Regions from separate parts of the Variovorax humicola genome, predicted to be linked through region 2. Evidence: predicted binding sites of a transcription regulator. Region 2 holds the regulator's gene; the other holds the start of a gene.
The links. Region 2 encodes HrcA, which represses chaperone genes, less so after heat shock. Its sites were predicted from a motif close to TTAGCACTCNNNNNNNNNGAGTGCTAA; they were not measured.
Positions count from the first base shown of each region.

Region 1: the regulator HrcA is predicted to act here: its motif matches at 2,550-2,576, upstream of groES (co-chaperone GroES).

Region 1 is NZ_JBBKZV010000001.1:268,499-276,047, forward strand. Features, by position in the region: gene msrA (peptide-methionine (S)-S-oxide reductase MsrA) at 1-318, opposite strand, end outside; gene groL (chaperonin GroEL) at 492-2,144, opposite strand; gene groES (co-chaperone GroES) at 2,174-2,464, opposite strand; gene WKW80_RS01235 (polysaccharide deacetylase family protein) at 2,919-3,821, opposite strand; gene WKW80_RS01240 (bifunctional UDP-4-keto-pentose/UDP-xylose synthase) at 3,830-4,873, opposite strand; gene WKW80_RS01245 (formyltransferase) at 4,900-5,847, opposite strand; gene WKW80_RS01250 (glycosyltransferase) at 5,844-6,818, opposite strand; gene WKW80_RS01255 (DegT/DnrJ/EryC1/StrS family aminotransferase) at 6,833-7,549, opposite strand, start outside.
Region 2 is NZ_JBBKZV010000015.1:4,114-11,662, reverse strand. Features, by position in the region: gene recN (DNA repair protein RecN) at 1-407, opposite strand, end outside; gene WKW80_RS21555 (NAD kinase) at 435-1,331, opposite strand; gene hrcA (heat-inducible transcriptional repressor HrcA) at 1,360-2,364, shown strand; tRNA gene WKW80_RS21545 (tRNA-Ile) at 2,407-2,483, shown strand; gene WKW80_RS21540 (autotransporter domain-containing protein) at 2,641-3,048, opposite strand; gene fabI (enoyl-ACP reductase FabI) at 3,268-4,047, opposite strand; gene WKW80_RS21530 (acetate/propionate family kinase) at 4,053-5,240, opposite strand; gene WKW80_RS21525 (phosphate acetyltransferase) at 5,266-6,201, opposite strand; gene WKW80_RS21520 (TerB family tellurite resistance protein) at 6,198-7,549, opposite strand, start outside.

The sequences.
Region 1 (7,549 bases), on a different contig from region 2:
TTCCGCATGGCCGGTGCGGCCCGAGCCCACGGTTTCGTAGTGCGCCGTGCTTTCGTCGCCGCCCGCATATCCCGAAACGGCGGAGGTCACGCCCTTGACATGCTGGAACACGCCTTGCACGCCCCAGAAGCACCCACCCGCAATAACAGCGGTCGCGCTCGTGTCGTTGGTGGCCGGGTCGGTCGTCGGCGCCGGAATGACGACGGCCGCTTCGGCCGCAAACGAGTGTTTGCCGAACCAGACTGCGCAGCCCGCCACCAATGCAAGCGAGGCGAGCATCGATCGGCGCGTGGCGAAGGAAGTAGCTTGGGTTTTCATGGATACATGGCTGATGAGGAGGAATCGCGCCAGTGTCCTCCAACGCGCCGCCATTGCCCCGGTCAGGGTCATCAGCCCATTCGGCCGCCAAAAAAAACGGCCGCCGAAGCGACCGTTTCCTTTTGAGCGAGATGCCACGGAACCGGCTTTGCCGGTCCGCAGGCGTCGGGCAACTACATGCCCATGCCGCCCATGCCGCCCATGCCGCCCATGTCAGGCATGCCGCCGCCAGCGCCGGCTTCGTCCTTCGGTGCGTCAGCGACCATGGCTTCGGTCGTCAGCAGCAGCGAAGCAACCGATGCAGCGTTCTGCAGCGCGGTGCGGGTGACCTTCGTCGGGTCCAGGATGCCCAGTTCGAGCATGTCGCCGTACGAATCGTTCGCAGCGTTGAAGCCGAAGTTGCCCTTGCCGGCCAACACGGCGTTCACCACCACCGAGGCTTCGCCGCCGGCGTTGTTCACGATTTCGCGCAGGGGCGCTTCGATGGCCTTCAGCACCAGCTTGATGCCGGCGTCCTGGTCGGCGTTCTCGCCCTTGATCGAGGCGCCAACGGCTTGCTTGGCACGCAGCAGCGCCACGCCGCCGCCAGCCACGACGCCTTCTTCCACTGCAGCGCGGGTGGCGTGCAGGGCGTCTTCGACGCGAGCCTTCTTTTCCTTCATTTCGACTTCGGTGGCAGCGCCAACCTTGATCACGGCAACACCGCCAGCCAGCTTGGCCACGCGCTCTTGCAGCTTTTCACGGTCGTAGTCGCTGGTTGCTTCTTCGATCTGGACGCGCACTTGCTTGACGCGGGCTTCGATGTCGCCAGCAGCGCCGGAGCCGTCGATGATGATCGTGTTTTCCTTGCCCACTTCGATGCGTGCAGCCTGGCCCAGGTCGGCCAGCGTGACCTTCTCGAGCGTCAGGCCGACTTCTTCGGCGATGACCTTGCCGCCCGTCAGGATGGCGATGTCTTCCAGCATGGCCTTGCGGCGATCGCCGAAGCCAGGTGCCTTCACAGCGACGACCTTCAGGATGCCGCGGATCGTGTTCACGACCAGAGTAGCGAGGGCTTCGCCTTCGACTTCTTCGGCAATGATCAGCAGCGGACGGCCGGCCTTGGCGACTTGTTCCAGCGTCGGGAGCAGGTCACGGATGTTGCTGATCTTCTTGTCGAAGAGCAGGACAAACGGGTTTTCCAGGATCGCCGATTGCTTTTCCGGATTGTTGATGAAGTAGGGCGACAGGTAGCCGCGGTCGAACTGCATGCCTTCGACGACGTCGAGTTCGCTGTCCAGCGACTTGCCGTCTTCGACGGTGATCACGCCTTCCTTGCCGACCTTGTCCATCGCGTCAGCGATCAGTTGGCCGATGGTGTCGTCGCTGTTGGCCGAGATCGAGCCGACTTGAGCGATTTCCTTCGACGTGGTCGTGGCCTTCGAAGCCTTCTTCAGCTCGGCGACCAAGGCCGTGACAGCCTTGTCGATGCCGCGCTTCAGGTCCATCGGGTTCATGCCGGCTGCGACCAGCTTGAAGCCTTCGCGAACGATGGCTTGTGCCAGGACCGTGGCGGTCGTGGTGCCGTCACCAGCGTTGTCGCTGGTCTTGGAGGCCACTTCCTTCACGAGCTGGGCGCCCATGTTCTGGAGCTTGTCCTTGAGTTCGATTTCCTTGGCGACGGACACGCCGTCCTTGGTCACCGTGGGGGCACCGAACGAACGCTCGAGCACCACGTTGCGGCCCTTGGGGCCCAGGGTCACTTTGACTGCGTTGGCGAGGATGTTGACACCCTCGACCATGCGCGCGCGGGCTTCGCCGCCGAAGACTACGTCTTTTGCTGCCATGTTGATTTACTCCGAGTGGGATGGGTTGATTACTTCTCGACGACCGCGAACAGGTCGTCTTCCTTCATGACGAGCAACTCGTCGCCATCGACCTTGACAGTCTGGCCGCTGTACTTGCCGAACAGGACGCGGTCGCCGACCTTGACGCTCATCGCGCCCAGTTCGCCCTTGTCGTTCTTCTTGCCAGGACCGACGGCCAGCACTTCGCCTTGATCAGGCTTTTCGGCGGCGTTGTCGGGGATCACGATGCCCGAGGCGGTCTTGGTTTCGCTTTCAATGCGCTTGACGATCACGCGATCGTGCAAAGGACGAAGTTTCAATTGCATCTCCTGAATGGATAGAAACGGGGTTTAAGCCGGGCGCCAGCGAGGTTGCCGGCTGCCGATCGACTCAAAGCGGGTGTTGTTAGCACTCAACTTGAGCGAGTGCTAATGATAGTGGCATTTTCGGGGGTTTCAAGGGCCGGAACCTGGTTTGAAGCCAAGTCCGTCTCCGACGGCGATGCGAATCAGTAGCCGACGGCCAGCGCCGGCCGCCGGCTCCGCTCTCTCGCGCGGCGGCAGGCAGATCGGACAACCGCGCTTGCGGTCACGATGGCGGTTGCAACAGCCGCAAACGCCAGCGCACCGGCAAGGCAAACAAGGAGCGGTGCCCGCAAAGGAGCTGGAACGTGAAGAGGCGGGCTGGACAACATCGGGGCACGTGAATCAATGGAGCCCCGAGCATCGCCTGCAGCGACTGACGGGAGCCTTGATACGCTCAAATTCAGCGGGCTTATGCGGGTTCCTGCACCGCCAGCAGGCCCGAACGGCCTTCCACGGTGCCTTGCACGATCCGGCGCCGCGGGAGCGCCGCGACATTCGTCGCCGCATGAAGATCGCCCATCGACACCAGGGCGTGCCCCTGGGCCTGCCAGCCGGCGATGAGGCGCTCGAACACGGGTTGCAGCTTTTGCCCCTCGAGTTCGGCATGCAGCGTGTAGACCTGGTCCTGGTCGGTCGCGGCGGTCATCTCGAGCAGGTGCTCCGCCACGTTGCCGACGGCGATGTCGCCGATGCCGATGAGCTCGTCGAGCGTCGGCAGCGTGGTCGGATATTGGGGCGGCCCGATCACCTTGCCGGCCGCATCGACCGGCAGGAACGGCCGTCCACCGCGGGTGTCCGAGGCATAGGCAATGCCCAGTTTCATCTCCGCCTGCGCGGCGGCATCGTTGAACTGCCAGCCGGCCGCACCGTGCAGTCGCGGCGGCGTGCCGAACACTTCGGCGAAACGTTGTGTCGCCCGGCGCATTTCGCGCTCGGCCCATGCAGCGTCGTGCTTGAGGAGTTGGTCTTGCCAGCGCACGTGGTCCCAGCAATGCACGCCGACTTCGAAGCCCGCGTCCCGCACGCTGCGCAGCGTGCCGGCTTCGCGCTTGCCGATGTCCGGGCCGGGCAGGGCGACGCCGTACATCAGCGTTTTCACGCCGTAGTGTTCGACCACCGAGGTGCGCGATACCTTCTTCAGGAAGCCCGGGCGCAGCGCGCGGAAGATGGCGCGGCCGGTGTGATCCGGCCCGAGGCTGAACAGGAAGGTGCCGCCGGCCCCCGCCTTCGCCATCGTGCGCACCAGCGCGGGCACGCCTTCGCGCGTGCCGCGCCAAGTGTCGACGTCGACCTTCAGTGCAATGCGTGCCATCGTCTCGTTCAGAGTTCCAGGTCGGCGGCCGCGGCGGCGTGGTCCTGGTAGTAATCGAACAGCCTGGCCAGTGCGTCGGGCATGTCGACGGTCGGCTTCCAGTCGAGGTCCTTCATGGTGGCCTTGATGTCGGGCACGCGGCGGGTCACGTCCTGGTAGCCGCCGCCGTAGTACTCGGCGGAAGCGACGTCGACGAGCGTCACGCGCGCCGCGGCGTCCTTGTAGTCGGGCAGCTTTGCGGCCAGCGCCAGCATCATCTCGGCGAGCGCGCGGATCGAATGGTTGTTGGCCGGGTTGCCGATGTTGTAGATCTTGCCGTCGGCCACGCCGTCCTTGTTGGCGATGATCTTCACGAGCGCCTCGATGCCGTCTTCCACATAGGTGAAGGCGCGCTGCTGGCTTCCGCCGTCGACCAGCTTGATCGACTCGCCGCGCACGATGTGGCCGAGGAACTGCGTGATCACGCGGCTTGAACCTTCCTTCGGGGCATGGAGGCTGTCGAGGCCGGGGCCGATCCAGTTGAACGGGCGGAACAGCGTGTAGCGCAAGCCTTCCTGCTGGCCGTAGGCGGCGATCACGCGGTCCATCAGCTGCTTGGAGCAGGCGTAGATCCAGCGCGGCTTGTTGATGGGGCCGTAGACCAGGTTCGAGGTCTCGGGGTCGAAGCCTTCGTCCGTGCACATGCCGTAGACCTCGCTGGTCGACGGGAACACGACGCGCTTGTTGTACTTCAGGCACTGGCGAACGATCGGCAGGTTGGCTTCGAAGTCGAGTTCGAACACGCGCAGCGGCTCGCGCACATAGGTCGACGGCGTGGCAATGGCGACCAGCGGCAGCACCACGTCGCACTTCTTCACGTGGTACTCGATCCATTCCTTGTTGATGGTGATATCGCCCTCGAAGAAATGGAAGCGCGGATGGTCCAGCCAGGGCGCGACGCGGTCGGTCTGCATGTCCATGCCGTAGACCACCCAGTCGGTGTTGTCGATGATGTGACGCGTCAGGTGGTGGCCGATGAAACCGTTGACGCCGAGGATGAGGACTTTGAGCATGGGAGGGCGATCTCAGTTGGAGGGAGTCAGATTTCGACGGAAACGCTGCGGCCGGCAAAGCGGCGCTCGAATCCGGCGGGGTCGATGGGGCCGTCGCTGTCGTGCGCGGCGAGGACGTTGAGCATGCTGCCGTCTGCGGCATGCAGCCACATGGCGTTGTCCTGGCAGAGCAGGCGCAACGAGCCGTCGGCATTGGCTTGCGACAGTCCGACGAGCCGCGTGCGGTCGATGACGATCGCGCGACCCCCGATGCGGCAGAACGCGCCGGGGTAAGGCGCCGCCAAGGCGCGAACCAGGTTGTGGATCTGCGGCGCGCTGGCCTGTGCTGGAATCCGTCCGTCTTCCGGCTTGCGGCCACCGTAGTAGCGGCCTTGCGAAAGGTCTTGCACGCGCTCCGCGGCCGTTCCGTCGAGCATGCGCGGCAGGCTGCGCGCGAGCACGATCTCCGCTGCGGTCACGACCTTGCCGAACACTTCCGAAGCGGTGTCGTCCTGGAGGATCGGCACGGCGCACTGGTCGACGATGGCGCCGTTGTCGGGCTTTTCGTTCATGCGATGCAGGGTGGCGCCGGTCTGGCGCGCGCCTTCGATGATGGCCCAGTTGACTGGAACCCGGCCGCGGTACTGGGGCAGCAGGGAGCCGTGCATGTTGAACGCGCCGCAGCGCGGAACGTTCAACCATGCGGCCTTGAGCATGTGGCGGTAGTAGAACGAGAACAAGAAGTCCGGATTCGACGCGGCCGCCTCGGCCAGCAGTTCCGGCAGGTGCGCATCGGCCGGTGCGACGCAGCGCAGCCCGTGCTCCGCAGCCACTTGCGCGACGCTCGCAAACCAGATGTTCTCGCCCGGCGAGTCTTCATGCGTGACAACCAGCGGCACTTCGACGCCAGCATCCAGCAGTACGCGCAGGCAGCGCACACCCACGTCGTGGTACGCGAACACGATGGCCCGCGCGGGAAGATGGGGCTTCATCATCGGCGCTCGCGCTCCAGCACGGCGGTGATGACGTAGCGCGGACGGGCGCGCACTTCCTGGTAGATGCGCCCGATGTATTCGCCCAGCAAGCCGATGCCGAACAGCGCCAGGCCCATCAGCAGGAACAGCAGCGCAAACAGCGTGAACACGCCGCCTTCTTCCGGCCCGAAGATGAGCCTTCGGCCCGCCAGGATCACGAAGAGCAGGCCCGACATCAGCGACACCACGATGCCAAGCATCGAGAACGCCTGCAACGGCACCAGCGAGAAGCCTGTCACCAGGTCGAAGTTGAGGCGCACGAGGCTGTAGAACGAATATTTCGACACACCCGCATGCCGTTCCTCATGGCTCGTGACCACTTCGGCAGGATTGCGCGCGAACTGCAGCGCCAGCGCCGGGATGAAGGTGTTCATCTCGTTGCACTGGTTGATCAGCTGGATCACGTTGCGGCTGTAGGCCCGCAGCATCGAGCCGTGGTCGGTCATCTCGATGCCGGTCAGTCGGTGGCGCAGTCGGTTCATCGCGCGAGACGCCCAGCGCCGCCATGCCGAATCCTGTCGGTTGCGGCGGATCGAGCCGACGCAGTCGTGCCCCTTGTCCATTGCTTCGAGCAGCAGGTGGATGTCCTCGGGCGGGTTCTGCAGGTCTGCATCCAGCGTGACGATGCGCTCGCCGCGGCAATGCTCGAAGCCCGCAAGGATCGCCCGATGCTGGCCGAAGTTGCCGTTGAACAGGATCACGCGCGTCACGTCGGGCCGGCGTTCGAACTGCTCGGCGAGTACGGCCGCCGAGCGGTCGCGGCTGCCGTCGTTGATGAAGATGATCTCGTAGTCGACTCCCAGAGCGTCGAGCGCTGGATAGAGGCGCTCGAACAGCGCAACGAGGCCTTGCTCCTCGTTGTAGACCGGGATGACGACGCTCAGCGCACGTTCCGCGACGCGTTCTGTGGTGTGGAAATCGGTGAGAGGAATTTCGTTCGCAGCGCTCAAGATCTCGCTCCCCGCAAATCCGCCACCACCTCCGTCACGGCCGTGCAGACCCGTTGGACATCGGCATCGTCCATCGCGGGGAACAGCGGCAGCGTGACGGTGCGCCGGCCGATGTCCTCGGCCACCGGAAAGTCGCCCGAACCATGGCCCATGGCGCGGAACATCGAGAACAGATGCATCGCCGGATAGTGCACGCCCACGCCGATGCCGCGCACCTTCATGCCTTCCAGGAAGTCAGCGCGCCGATGGGCCAGGCTCCGCGGCAGCAACGGCTGGAACATGTGCCAGTTGCCGTGCCCTTGCAGGTCTTCCGGCGGCATGTCGAAGCCGAGCGCTGCATCCCACAGCCTGAAGTAGCGCTGCACCAGCGCTCGGCGCCGCGCCGTGGATTCGTCGATGGTTCGCAACTGGCCCAGGCCGATCGCAGCGGCGATGTCGGTCATGTTGGCCTTGGCCCCCCATGCCTCGACTTCCAGTTCGCCGCCGGGCAGCCGCGCGACGCCCTGCAGGCGCAGCAACTCGAAGCGGTGCGCTTCCTCGGCGTTGTTCAACACGAGGCATCCGCCTTCGCCCGTGGTCAGGTTCTTGTTGGGATGAAAACTGAACGACACCAGGTCGCCGAAGCTCCCGATGGGGCGTCCGTTCCACTGCGAGCCGAAGGATTGCGCCGCGTCTTCCACCACGCGCAGGCGATGCTTCGCGGCCAGCGCGTT
Region 2 (7,549 bases):
GTGAGGCTCTGCCATGCATGCTGGCCGTGAATATCGAGCAGGCGGTCGCCGAGTTCGCGCAGCTGCGTGGCCGTCGCGGGGCTGCCGTTGATCCAGCCGCGGCTGCGGCCCTGGAGGTCGACAGTGCGGCGCAGCAGCAGCGAATCGTCGGCTTCGAAGCCGCCCTCGTCCAGCCAGCCGGCGAGCGTCGTGTCCGCATCGAACTCCGCCGACACGTCCAGCCGCTCGGCGCCCTCGCGCACTGCGCCGGCATCGGCCCGGTTGCCGAGCGCCAGTTGCAATGCGTCGATCAGGATGGATTTGCCTGCGCCGGTTTCGCCGGTCAGCACCGTGAACCCGCTCGACAGGTCGAGTTCGAGTTCACGCACGATCACGAAATCGCGCAGGGCGATGCGTCTTAAAGCCAAGTCAGGTCTCCCGGGAAGCAAGGTGGCTCATGAGCCTCCTTCGTTCCAGTGCAGTTTCTTGCGCAGGGTGTCGAAGTAGCTCCAGCCTTTGGGGTGCAGGAAGCGCACGCGGTAGTCGGAGCGGCGCACCACGATGCGGTCGCCGTGCTGCAGCGAGGCGAGCGACTGCATGTCGAAATTGGCGCTTGCATCGCGGCCGGCCACCAGCTCGATGGTGACCTCGTCCGCATCGGGCAGCAGGATGGGCCGGTTCGACAAGGTGTGCGGCGCGATCGGCACCAGCACCCAGCCCGGAATCGCCGGATGGAGCAGGGGCCCGCCGGCCGACAGTGCATAGGCCGTCGAGCCGGTGGCCGTTGCGATGATCAAGCCGTCTGCGCGCTGGTTGGCCACGAAGTGCCGGCCCACCGACACGCGCAACTCCACCATGCCGGAAGTGGCGCCGCGATTCACCACCACGTCGTTCATCGCGTATGCCGTGAAGACGATTTCTTCGCCGCGAAAGACCTGCGCATGCATCAGGCTGCGATGGTCTTCCTCGAACTCGCCCGCGAGCATCGGGACGAGCGCCGCGTGGTAGTTGTCGAGCGGAATGTCGGTGATGAAGCCGAGCCGGCCGCGGTTGATGCCGATCAGGGGCAAGCCATGGCGGGCCAGTTGGCGCCCGACGCCCAGCATCGTGCCGTCGCCGCCCACGACGAGGCCGAGGTCGCATTGCTCGCCGATCTGGTCGAGCGCAAGGGCCTGGTAGCGGCCCGACTCGGGTGACACGTCAGTCGATTGCTCGACGACCACTTCGCAGCCCTGGTTTTCGAGGAAGGAGGCGATTTCGCTCATCACGCCATCGAGGGCGTTGCCCTGCGCGCGGACGCCGGACGCCTGGTATTTACCGATGAGGGCGACGTGCCGGAAGCGGAGAGTCATGACCAAATTACAACATTAAAATTGCCAGATGTTGGACGACCGCGCCAAGCTTCTGCTCAAGACTCTGGTTGAACGCTATATCGCGGACGGCCAGCCTGTCGGCTCGCGCACGCTCTCGCGAACGCCGGGCCTGGAGCTCTCGCCGGCGACCATCCGCAACGTGATGTCCGACCTCGAAGAGCTTGGCCTGATTGCCAGTCCGCACACCTCGGCCGGACGCATTCCCACGGCGCGCGGCTATCGTCTGTTCGTCGACACCATGTTGACCAGCCGGCGTGAACCTTTCACGACACCGCCGCTGTCGCCGGACCAGCCGCAAAAGGTCATCGTCAACGCCGCGCAGTTGCTGTCGAACCTCTCGCACTTTGTCGGCGTGGTGATGGCGCCGCGCCGGGCTTCGGTGTTCCGGCACATCGAGTTCATGCGGCTGTCGGACCGTCGCCTGCTGGTCATCATCGTCTCGCCCGACGGCGACGTGCAGAACCGCGTGATCTTTCCGGAAACCGACTACACGCAGTCGCAACTGGTCGAGGCGTCGAACTACATCAACGCCAACTTTGCCGGCTTGTCGATCGAGCAGGTGCGCGACCGGCTTCAATCGGAAATGGAAAAGCTTCGCGGCGAAATCGCAGCGCTGATGCAGGCGGCCGTGGCCGTGAGCAGCGAGGTGCTGACGGAGGCGCAGGACGAAGTCGTGGTGTCGGGTGAGCGCAACCTGCTTTCGGTGAGCGACTTTTCCAGCGACATGGGCCAATTGCGCCGCGCGTTCGATCTGTTCGAGCAGAAGGCGCAACTCATGCGGCTGCTGGATGTGTCGAGCAAGGCCGAAGGCGTGCGTATCTTCATCGGCGGCGAGAGCCAGCTTGTGCCGGTCGAAGAACTCTCCGTGGTCAGTGCCAATTACGAGGTCGACGGGCAAGTGGTCGGCACCCTCGGCGTGATCGGCCCCACGCGGATGCCCTACGAACGCATGATCCAGATCGTCGACATCACGTCGCGTCTGGTGACCAATGCGTTGAGCGGGCGCAAGTGAAGACAGGGCGGGCAAGGGTGCCGACTAGAATCCCGGCCGCGCGGGCCGTTAGCTCAGTTGGTTAGAGCAGAGGACTCATAATCCTTTGGTCGTTGGTTCAAGTCCAACACGGCCTACCAAACCGCTTGAGGAATGCCTGCTATCGAATCGATAGCAGGCATTTTTGTTTCGGAGTTCATGTTTTGCAAGCAATCGCAGAGCAGACGCTTGCGGCCCAGCTTTGCCACGCTCCTGTGCCGCGTCGACTGGCCTTCCGGCGTCATGCAGTCGGGACGATTACCAGCGCACCTTGATGCCAAGCGAAGCCAGTACCGAGGACTTGACTGTCGCAGCTCCCCCGATGCCCCAGAGGTGGCCGATCTCGCCGTACAGGCTGGTCGCGGTGGTCAGCGCCAGCGTTGCGCCGGCGGCCGCCTCGGCCGCGCTGTAGCCGTTCGCGCTGGCGATCGCGCTCGATCCCGCCGGGCCATTGAAGCTGACCACGTCGTCCCCGAAGTTCGCCCGGTACAAGTTCACTCGCGCGTACGGCTGCAGCCGTCCGGCGCCGGTGGCGAGATCGCCCCTGATGCGTACGCCCAGCCGCCCGATCCAGCCGTCTGCCACGTTGTGGCGCACTTGCGCGCCAACCAGGGACATGTCGTCCACGCTGCTGTGTTGATACGCGTGACGCGTACCGGCCTGCACGCCTGTCTGCGAGTCCGGCCCCGGGGCCCCGGGGCTTCGTCGCCGATACGCCGATGCAGGTTGCCCAGCATCGCCAAGTCGGCCTGCCGCAGTTGCGCCGGCAAGGCCGCCAACAGCGGGACTTCTACCGGGTAGGTCGCGACCGAACCCTTCCGACGCGTCGTCCGTCCCTCTGCATGTCGATGAACGCCTGGGCACCGACGGCGCCCAGGATCAGCCTCACCCCATGATGTTGACGCCACCGTCCACGTAGAGCGTCTGCCCGGTCAGCCTCCTTGCATACGGCGTGGCGAGGTAGGCGCAGGCAAAGCCGACATCGTCGATGTCGACCAGTTCCCCCACCGGTGCGCGGTTCGCAGCCTCGGTGAGCAGCAGGTCGAAGTCCTTCAGGCCCGAGGCGGCGCGCGTCTTGAGCGGGCCGGGCGAAACCGGATGCACGCGGATGCCCTTGGGACCGAGCTCGTAGGCGAGGTAGCGGCATACCGCCTCCAGCGCCGCCTTCACCGGCCCCATCACGTTGTAGTTGGGCACGACCTTCTGCGCGCCGAGATAACTCATGGCGACCATGGTGCCGCCCTCGGTCATCAGCGGCGTCGCAAGCCGCGCCATGCGTATCAGGGAGTGGCATGAAACGTCCATCGCCCGCTGGAAGCCCTCCGCCGAGCAGTCGAGGAGGCCGCCCTGCAGGTCGGCTTTCGGCGCGAACGCGATGGAGTGCACAAGGATGTCCAATCGTCCCCACTGGTCCTCGATGGCCTTGAACACGGCTTCGAGTTGTCCCGGTTGCTCGACGTCGAGCGGCAGCACGATGGGCGCATCCAGCGCCTTCGCGAGCGGCTCGACATACGGCCGCGCCTTCTCGTTGAGGTAGGTGATCGCCAGTTCGGCGCCGAGGCTGCGAAAGGCATTCGCGCAGCCGTAGGCGATCGAATGCTCGTTGGCGACGCCCACCACAAGGGCCTTCTTGCCGGCAAGGACGGGGTTGTGTTGTGGTGTCATGGCGTTCATCCTCGTGCGAGCAGGTCGCGCGTATGCCGGGCGATCATCAACTCTTCATTGGTGGGGATCACCCAGGCGGAGACCCGGCTGGACGGCGTGCTGATGCGGGGGGCTCGGCTTGCATTGGCATCGGGGTCGAGTTCGACGCCCAGCCATGCGGCCTGGCTGCAAATCCGCTCACGCACCGCGGGTGCGTGCTCGCCGATGCCGGCGGTGAAGACGATCGCATCGAGTCCGCCCAGCGCCGCCGCGAGCGAACCGAGTTCGCGGCCGATGCGGTAGACAAAGAGATCGACCGCCACCTTCGCCTGCGGCTGGTCGGACTCGAGCAGTTCGCGCATGTCGCTCGACACGCCGGAGACACCGAGCAGCCCCGACTGGCTGTAGATCAGCTTTTCGATGGCGCGCGCATCCATGCCGCGCTCATCCATGAGATAGAGGATCACGCCCGGGTCCAGCGCACCGCAGCGCGTGCCCATCGGCAGGCCGTCGACAGCAGTGAAACCCATGGTGCTGGCGATGCTGCGGCCGGCTTGCAATGCACACATGCTCGCGCCGTTTCCAAGGTGCAGCACCACGGTCCTGCCGCTCGCGGCATGGGGATCGAACTTCGGCAGCACCGATGCGATGTACTCGTATGAAAGGCCATGAAAGCCGTAGCGCCTCACGCCTTCGTCCGAGAGCGCCTTCGGCAGCGCGAACATCTGGGCCAGCGGTGGATTGGAGCGATGCATGGCGGTGTCGAAGCAAGCGACCTGCGGCAGTTCGGGAGCGCGCTTCAACAGGGCGCGGATCGGCGCCAGGTTGTGCGGCTGGTGCAGCGGCGCGAGGGGCACCAGCTTTTCGAGCCGTGCCACCACTTCGCTGTCGACCCGCACCGGCGCTGCGTAGTCCATGCCGCCATGCACGACCCGGTGGCCGACGGCCGACAGCCGGTGCTCGTGCCCGTGCGTGGTCTTCAGCCATTCCACGATGTGCGCGATGGCGCCGTGGTGGTCCAGTTTCGCGTCGGCATCCCAGCGCTTTTCGGCGACCTGCTTTCCTGCCGCGTCCTTCCCCACGAAGCGCGACGCGGCGGTGTACAGGCCCGAGACTTGCCCGCCCGCGACGAAGGGCAGATCGTCGGAGCCCGCGAAGAGCGAGAACTTGAGGCTCGACGACCCGGCGTTGAGGACGACGATGGCATCGTTCATTGGCGCCTCCCTCGGCGTGCGGCGCTCAAGCGATCACCTTCGTCGGGCTTTCGCGCCGCGCGTGCGCAACCATCACAGCGACAGCACATGAGGCGAGGCGCGCGGTCACCGAATCGGCGCGGCTGGTGAGGATGATCGGCACCTTCGCACCCAGCACGATGCCGGCCGAGTCGGCTTGCGCGAGGAAGCTCAGGCTCTTGGCGAGCATGTTGCCGGCTTCGAGGTTGGGAACGATGAGCACGTTCGCCCGCCCTGCGACCGGCGAGACGATCTTCTTGATGCCCGCGGCTGCCAGGTCGATCGCGTTGTCCAGCGCCAGCGGCCCGTCCAGAATGCCGCCGGTGATCTGGCCGCGATCCGCCATCTTGCACAGCGCCGCGGCCTCGACCGTCGAAGGCACCTTCGGATTGACCGTTTCCATGGCCGACAGGATGGCGACGCGCACTTCGGGCACCCGCAGCGCATGCCCGAGATCAATCGCGTTCTGCACGATGTCCATCTTCACCTCGAGCGTGGGCGCGATGTTCACGGCCGCATCGGAAATGATCAGTGCATCTTCGTGCGCAGGCACGTCCATCACGAAGCAGTGGCTGATGCGGCGCGCCGTGCGCAGGCCGGTGTCCTTGCGCACCACCGCGGCCATGAGCTCATCGGTGTGCAGGCTGCCTTTCATCAGGGCCTCGGCCCTGCCGGCTTTCACCAGCTCGACCGCCTGCGTCGCGGCGGCTTCGCTGTGCGGCGCATCCACCAACTCGCAGCCGGAAAGGTCGAGCCCGTTCTCCCGTGCCACGGCTTCGATCTTCGCCCTCGGCCCGACGAGAATCGGGCGGATCAGGCCCATCCGTGCGGCATCCAGCGCGCCGGCGAGCGAACTGGCGTCGCATGGATGGACTACCGCCGTTGCAATGGCTTCGAGCGATCTCGCAACCTCGATGAGGCGGTCGTACTTTTCGTGACTCATGCGGTTCTCCGTGGCTTGACCGGCGTATCGAGGGAAAGGATGCTTGCAAGACGGCGAAACCGTTCTTCCTGATGCGCCGTCGGCTTGCCGCGCGCGCTGGCGACTTTCCGGGCCGCCTCGAAGCCCTTGCGGCGCTGATGCATCTCCGGCACGAGCAGCGGCAGTGCCGCGACAGCGCGCTCCTCGTCGAGCGCCACCACGAAAGCCTGCCGCTTCATCGCCGCCTTGACCGCTGCGAGCGATGGACGGTGCTCGGGCTCGATCTCGTCGATCATTCGCCGCATCAGGTTGTAAGGACGTTCGTCGACCACGTTTTCTTCCCGGCGCACATACAGCAAAAGCCGTGCCCACGCATCCACGATCGTGCCGGTCTCGAACTGCGACTCGATCTCCTGGCGCTTGAGGCGCTTGAGTTCGTCCTTTTCCCAGGTGGCCGACTGCGGACCGCGCCGGCCCAGCGTGTCGGCGCCGAGTCCGACGGCCGCGGCGAGCCACGGCGCCTCGTAGATCGCCTTGAACATGCGCTCGGACATCTCGTCGCGCGCGTCCCGCACGCGGTCGAGCGATTGCTCGATGGTGTTGGACATTTCGCGCTCGGCTTTCGCGAAAGGGTTGTCCGGTGCTGCAGGGCGGCGATTGGCGCGCACGTTTTCGGCGAGCGCCTTCACCCAGTACATCCATGGATTGAGGTCCGACATCCCCCAGCGCTCCACGCGTGCCGGATTGGCGGCTCGCACCGCCTCGGCGCCCATTTCGCTCGACATGGCCTTGACCACGGGCGAGGCGAAGGTGTCGTAGAGCCCCTGGTTGATCTGGGCCACGCGATCGACCACCTCGAATGCCTGTTCGTCCTTGCGTCCGTCATCGAGAGCGAGGATGTCGTCCATGGTGCGCGCGGCGAACTGGATCAGGTAGCGGCCTTCGAGGTAGGCCAGGCCGGGCATGTCGGGCTGCGTGTCCTGGATCACCGCCTCGTAGAGGCCGGGCGGCAGCGTCTCGATGAGGTCGAGCGCGCTGGCCAGCTCGGAGGTTTCGCGCTTGGCCACACCCGCGGAGACGAAGATGCCCAGGTGGCCGATCTTCTCGTGCAGGCAATAGACGATGGTCTGCTCGTTCAAGCGAATCTCGTCCACGCTCGAATAGGAATCGGGAATCCAGTTGAGCGCCTGCTGCGGCGGCGTGATGTTGTCACCCCACGACGCGAACACGACGATCGGCGTGCGGATGTTCCGGATGTCCACGCGATGCTTGCCGTCGAAGGATTCCACCTTGCCAGCCGAAAGCTTGTTGCCGACGAAGAGGTTCTTCGTGATCCACTCCATCTCCTCCTTGTTCATGAGGAAGAGGC